DNA from 2 places in the Salinibacterium sp. 10G20-15 genome. Region 1 is predicted to be linked to the other one. Evidence: riboswitches for the same ligand, from Rfam matches in the RefSeq annotation. Region 1 holds a riboswitch; the other holds the start of a gene.
The links. Region 1 has a riboswitch for glycine ahead of gcvT (glycine cleavage system aminomethyltransferase GcvT). Riboswitches for the same ligand answer to the same signal wherever they lie in the genome.
Positions count from the first base shown of each region.

Region 2: another riboswitch for glycine. It lies ahead of ACR3YK_RS01165 (L-serine ammonia-lyase); the one in region 1 lies ahead of gcvT (glycine cleavage system aminomethyltransferase GcvT).

Region 1 is NZ_CP195118.1:433,667-437,066, reverse strand. Features, by position in the region: gene ACR3YK_RS02040 (ornithine cyclodeaminase) at 1-425, opposite strand, end outside; gene ACR3YK_RS02035 (Lrp/AsnC family transcriptional regulator) at 555-986, shown strand; glycine riboswitch at 1,041-1,162, shown strand; glycine riboswitch at 1,164-1,267, shown strand; gene gcvT (glycine cleavage system aminomethyltransferase GcvT) at 1,303-2,460, shown strand; gene gcvH (glycine cleavage system protein GcvH) at 2,463-2,834, shown strand; gene gcvP (aminomethyl-transferring glycine dehydrogenase) at 2,834-3,400, shown strand, end outside.
Region 2 is NZ_CP195118.1:245,232-248,631, reverse strand. Features, by position in the region: gene ACR3YK_RS01165 (L-serine ammonia-lyase) at 1-1,287, opposite strand, end outside; glycine riboswitch at 1,435-1,530, opposite strand; gene ACR3YK_RS01160 (siderophore-interacting protein) at 1,663-2,490, opposite strand; gene ACR3YK_RS01155 (bifunctional alpha/beta hydrolase/OsmC family protein) at 2,656-3,400, opposite strand, start outside.

The DNA of each region.
Region 1 (3,400 bases):
TCAGACTGTGTACCGGTGCCGATGAGCGCAAGCACGCTCGAATCTGGTCGGGCGAGCGCTCGGGCGGCCATCACTGAGGTCGCTGCGGTGCGCAGGGCGGTGAGCAGGGTCATCTCCGAGAGGAAAGTGGGGTAGCCGTTGTCGACACGAGCGAGCATGCCTAGTGCGGTGACAGTTTGGAAGCCGAGAGCGGGGTTGGAGGGGTGACCGTTGACGTACTTAAAGGCGTAGGTCTCACCGTCGCTCGTGGGCATAAGTTCGATAACGCCCTCGGGGGAGTGAGCTGCGACGCGGGGGCTTTTATCGAACTGCGGCCACTTGGCGTAGTCCTGTTCGAGGTAGCTGACGATGCCCATAATGATTGGCTCGATGCCGGTATCGGCGATCCAGCGGCGCATGTTTGGGACGTCTACGTAGTGAACCATGTCACTCCTTTCGTTGCGGTATTACTAGTCCCACGTTACGAATGCGCACTATGTAGCTACAACTCGCAGTCAACGCGATTTTCGGCTAATAAATGCGCATAATGCTCTGCAAAAATGTACACTTTGCATATGTCTGATCTCGATGACCTCGATCGCCGTCTCCTTGCCGCCCTTCGTGCCGATGCACGCGAGTCTGTGGCGAGTCTGTCGCGCCGCCTCAACGTCACGCGCGCGACCGTCACAAGCCGCATCGATCGCCTCGTGAGCAATGGCACAGTGCTCGGGTTCTCTGTACGAATTCGGGAAGACCGCGACCCGTCCTTCATCCGTGCTATTGCGTTCATCGAGGTTGAAGGTCGATCCACGGATGCCGTGATCAGCAAACTGCGCGGACTGCCCGAAATCCACGAGCTCCACACCACCAACGGTGCCTGGGATCTCGTGGCCGACATCCGTACTGACAGTCTCAGCAACTTCGACCGCGTGCTCGCCCGCATGCGCAATGTCGAAGGCGTAGTGAATAGCGAGACGAGCTTGCTGCTGAGCTCGGCACTCTTGTAACGCGCGCATCGGCCCCGCATTGCTATGCTGAGCTAACAACTGAACATCGGGCCGCAACACGATGCGGGAGAGCCGGGCACCCCGTGTTCGTCAACAGAAGTTGGCAAGCGCGAGACCGGCACCGAAGGAGCAAGCCTCCCCGCCAATCTCTCAGGTTCACGTACCGCACCGCACTGGCCACTCTGGAAAGAGAACCTCGCATCACCCTGAGGTTCCGCCGACGGTGAAAGCTCACTAGATTCTTTGGTGTGTGAAGCTCTCAGGCTCATCACAGAGGGGGAGTTCTATTCACTAGCCCACGCGCCAGGAGAACTCCGTGTCCGATGAATCACCCTCGTCAGCGTCACCCGCTGACTCTTCGCGTGCCCCGGTGAAGTACTCGCCGCTGCACAGCATCCACGAACAACTCGGTGCCGCCTTCACCGACTTTGCCGGGTGGATGATGCCGGTACGGTACAGCTCCGACCTCGCCGAGCACCATGCCGTGCGCACCGCTGCGGGAATCTTCGACATCTCGCACATGGCCGAGATTCACGTTCGCGGCGCTGACGCCGGCGCGTACCTCGACTTCGCTCTGGCCGGAAAGCTCTCGGGCATCGCCCTCGCGCAGGCCAAGTACAGCCTGCTACTCAACGAGGCCGGCGGCATTATTGATGACCTCGTCACCTACCGTCTCGCCGACGATCACTTTTTGGTTGTGGCTAATGCCGGTAACCGTTTCGCCGCAGCGACGGCGCTCGCCGAACGCGCCGAAGGTTTCGACGTTGCCGTCACCGATGAGAGTGACGACTACGCGCTCATCGCCGTTCAGGGCCCCGTTGCCCGCGCCATCCTCGAAGCGACTGTCGGGCTCAGCGACTTCGCAACGCCGCTCGACGAACTCAAGTACTACCGCGAAACCGCGGCAACCTTCAACGGCACTGACCTCATCATCGGTCGCACCGGCTACACCGGCGAAGACGGTTTCGAACTGTACATTCACGTGGATGCCGCCGCCGCCCTCTGGGCAGCGCTCACGGTTGCCGGCTCCCCGCTCGGTCTCGTCCCCGCCGGTCTCGCCTGCCGAGACACTCTCCGCCTTGAGGCGGGCATGCCCCTGTACGGTCACGAGCTCAGCCTCACAACTTTCCCCGTGCAGGCCGGTCTTGGCCGCGTCGTCGCGCTCAGCAAAGAGGGCGACTTCGTGGGCCGCACTGCAATCGAAGAAGGCCCGGATGCCGGTGCCCGCGTGCTCGTCGGTCTTGCGGCTGAAGGCCGTCGCGCCGGTCGCGCCGACTACCTGCTCTTCCACGGTGACAAAGAAGTCGGCGTCATTACCTCGGGCGCGCTTTCGCCGACCCTGGGCCACCCGATCGCTATGGCTTACGTCGACCCCGACGTGAGCGAGGTCGGCACCGAGCTTCACATTGATGTGCGGGGCAGTCGCATTGCTGCATCCGTTGTTTCCCTACCCTTTTACAAGAGAGAGGCCTGATCATGGCTGAGAAGAGCGAACTGCAGTACACCGCCGAGCACGAGTGGGTGCTGGTCGACGGAAACGTCGCGACTGTGGGAATCACCGATTTCGCCGCAGGCAAGCTCGGCGACATCGTCTTCGTTGACCTTCCCAAGGTGGGCGACACCGTCACCGAGGGCAAGATTGTCGGCGAGATCGAGTCGACCAAGTCCGTGGGCGAACTCTTCGCTCCCGTTGCCGGAACCGTCGTCGAGTCCAACGACGCCGTTGCCGACAGCCCCGAACTCGTCAACAGCGACCCCTTCGGTGAAGGCTGGCTCGTGAAGATCGAATTCTCCGAACTCCCGTCGATGCTCAGCCTCGACGAGTACACCGCACTGACAGGCGAATAATGCCCAACCCTTTCATCAGCGGCACGTTCGCCGACCGTCACATCGGTACGGATGACGCCGCCCAGGCCAGCATGCTCGCTGCGGTCGGCTACGACAGCCTCGAAGCGCTCGTGGATGCCGCGGTTCCGCCGGCTATCCACCAGACTCCCGTCGAGAATTCCACGATTCCGGCTCCCGCTTCAGAGCGTGAAGCGCTCGCCGAACTGCGCGCTCTCGCCGGCGCGAACAAGGTTCGTCGCAGCATGATCGGTCTCGGTTACTACGACACCATCACCCCCGCGGTCATCAAGCGCAACGTGCTCGAGAACCCGAGCTGGTACACGGCGTACACGCCGTACCAGCCGGAGATCTCGCAGGGTCGTCTTGAGGCGCTCATTAACTTCCAGACGATGGTGGCCGACCTTGCGGGTATGACCACTACGAACGCGTCGATGCTCGATGAGGGCACCGCGGCCGTTGAGGGCATGCTCCTTGCTCGCCGCGCAGCTCGCGTCGAGTCGCCCGTCTTCATCGTGGATGCCGACACTCTTCCGCAGACCAAGGCTCTGCTGGCGAACCGCGCGGAG
Region 2 (3,400 bases), 190 kb from region 1:
CGCCGCGGCAATGGCATTGCGTTCGATGCAGGGAATCTGCACCAGACCGCCGATGGGGTCGCAGGTGAGTCCGAGGTTGTGCTCCATCGCGATCTCCGCAGCGTTCTCGACTTGCTCGGGCGTTCCGCCCAAAATCTCGGCCAAGCCCGCAGCCGCCATCGAGGAGGCTGAGCCGACCTCTCCCTGGCATCCGACCTCTGCGCCCGAGATGGAGGCCATGCGCTTGTAAAGTACGCCCACAGCGGCGCTGGCTAGCAAGAAGCGTACGGTAACGTCATCCTTCATCGCTTGATCGGCGTCTTTCATGCCGGGAGCGTAATGCGTCGCGAAAAACAGCACGGCGGGGATGATGCCAGCAGCGCCATTGGTGGGGGCGGTGACCACGCGGCCACCAGAGGCGTTCTCTTCGTTGACCGCGAGGGCGACGAGGTTGACCCACTCTTGCCAGAAAGCCGGGTCGCGGTTGGGGTCTTCGGTGCGCAGTCGCGCATGCCAATCAGGAGCGCGGCGGCGCACATTGAGTGTGCCCGGCAAGTTGCCGGTGCGCTCGAGGCTGTTGTTCTTGCACTCGTCCATGACGTCGCGGATGTGAAGCAGGCCGGCGCGAACCTCCGCCTCAGAGCGGCGGGCAAGCTCGTTGCGCAACATCACGCCACTGAACGAGAGGCCCTCGGAACGGCAGTGCGCGAGCAGCTGCGCCGCCGTGCGGAACGGCAAAGGATCGGCAACGTGATCGAGACCGTTGCTGCCATCGCGGTTGTCTCCCTCGCGATAGATGAAACCACCGCCGATGGAAAAGTAAGTTGCTTCGAGAACGGGCTCGCCGGCTTCCGAGAATGCCGCAAAGCGCATACCATTCGGGTGACCGTCGAGAACGGTCAGCGGGTGCAGGGCAATCTCGGTCTCGCGGAACGGCACGTCGCGGCTGCCGGCCAGACTGAGAGTTCCGGTCTCTTCGATCCTCGCCAGAATCTCTTCCATCTCGGCAGGAAGAACCTGGTCGGGAAGTTTGCCCTCTAAACCGATCAGCACAGCGCTCATCGTGCCGTGGCCTGCACCGGTGGCGGCGAGGGAACCGTAGAGGCGCACCGTCACGGTGGCGACAGAGTCGAGCATCCCGTGCTCGGCAAGATCAACGGCGAAGGACGCCGCAGCGCGCATGGGGCCCACGGTGTGCGAACTCGAAGGGCCGATGCCGACCGTAAAGAGGTCAAAGCTGCTGAGCGGCACTTCTTCGAGAGAAGGAGTGGGTACTTCGGTGGTGGGGGTCAGATTGCGAATGGCCACGGTGACTCCATTTCTTCACCGCACAGCGTCGTACGGGCGTCGTTGAGTCCTCTCCGCTCTGTATTGGGCCTGAGAGTTTCCGCACGCTTGTGGCGTCGCGTTGCCCCGTCGGCGAGTCGGACAGGGCCGACTACTTTTCAGAGTTGCCTATCCACTGCGGTACTGGGGCCTGAGAGATTCCCGGAGAGGGTTTGCTCCTACGGCGCCAACCATCGATCGGAAGGACTCTCCCGCGGCGGAATGACGGCTGTTCACTTGTGCCCTCAGCATACACTCGGGGCCGATGTGGCGGCCGGAAATGTGCACGGAAACAGGTGCTCAGTCGAGCACGGGCGGTCGGCGGAAAACCGTGCCCGCGCGTGCCCGCTGCGATCGCTAGTCTTCGGGGTCGCTCGGGTCGAGGGGAGCGTGGTGATCGGCATCCGTGACACCGCGACGCCAGTAGCCGTCGGCGGTTACTTGCTGCTTAGGGAGCCCGAGCTCGCGACGGAGGTAACGGCGCAGCGGCACCAACGTTGTCGCTTCGCCGGCGAGGAAGACGAAGGTAGATTCGCCAATCTCACCGAGGGCACGCAGCGCAGCTTCCAGCTGTCCGAGGCCATCGCGACGGTAGAACCACTGGGCGTCCATACGGGCGTTGAGCTCCTCGCTGAAGTAACTCTCGACGCTCTCGTCGGCCACGTCGAACAGCGCGGTGATGCGCACCGAGGTGGGCAACATTTCGATCCAGCGCGATGCAGCCGGAAGCGCGGTTTCGTCGGCGATCAGGATGACGTGCGTTGCGCCCTGCGGGAGAAGCTTCGAGCCGCGCGGGCCAGCAATGACGATCTCGTCGCCAACTTTTGCTTGTCCGGCCCAGGCGGAGGCGGGACCTTCGTCACCGTGGACGACGAAATCGATGTCGAGTTCGTGGTGCCCGTCGTGGCTGCGGAAGCCGAGCGGGGTGTAGTCACGGGAGAAGACCTTACCCTCGCCGACGCGCTTGAGACCGTCTTCAGTCATGGTGGGTGCCGTCAAAACACCGGTGGCGGGGTCGGGGAAGAAGGCCTTGACGTGATCGGTGGGGCCGCTGCTGATGAACCCCTCGAGCTCGTCTCCGCTGAGCGTGATGCGAGCGATCGACGGGGCGGGGTAGTTCACGGCGCTCACCGAAAGACGGCGTGCGGCGAGAGGGTGCTTGACGGATTCGCGTTCAAAAGTCATAGATTGTGGGCGCGAGGCGCCGGCTCATTTCGCTAAGAAGTTAGGGTTACCTAACTACTGTAGCTCGCCAGGCTGGTGAGGGCTAGGGAGAGTTGCTTCGAATTACCTTTGAAGCGTCCACGCGCTGAGGTTCTTAGCCCTGAGGCTACGAGCCGTTGCGGCGTTCTAGCTCTGGGCGGCCAGCGTCGTGCTGATCGAGATTTCGCCCTCGAGCGAGCGGTGCACGGGGCACTTATCGGCGATGACGAGGAGCGAATCGCGTTGCTCGTCGGTGAGATCACCGTCGAAGGTGAGTTCGCGCGTAAAGTGCTCGACCATTCCCTCGGTCGACGTGCAGTGGTCGCAGTCGGCGGCTTTGATCCGTTCGCGCGTGAGCCGTACGCTGACGCCCTTGAGCGGCATCTTTTTGCGATCGGCGTACATGCGGATCGTGATCGAGGTGCAGCTGCCGAGGCCCGCCAGAATGAAGTCGTACGGGGCCGGGCCGTGGTTTTCGCTGAGTGGTGCGGGTTCGTCGGCAACAATCTCGTGACCGGAAGCAAACACGCGCTGTTCGTAGCGCGCGGGGCCGCTCTCGGTGACGATGACGGCACTCCCGTCGACTGTCACGGTGGCGCTCGGGTTGACTGCAGGCGCTGACGCGGTTGTAGGCGTCGTTGCGGTAGAAGCCGCCGTCGAGTTCGCTGGCCCGGGCTGAGGCGTCACCGCGGTATCGGCGCGATCGAAAGCGTAGCGGGCGGCCCACGCGGCAATCATGCTCGCAGCAAAGGCGGCGTCATCCCGGTCGCTCAGGAGGTGGTCGGCGCCATCCAAGGCGACGAAGGACTTCGGATGCCGTGCCGCATCAAAAATTTCCCGAGCGTTGTCGATGCCCACCGTTTGGTCAATGGGGGAATGCAGCACGAGCAAC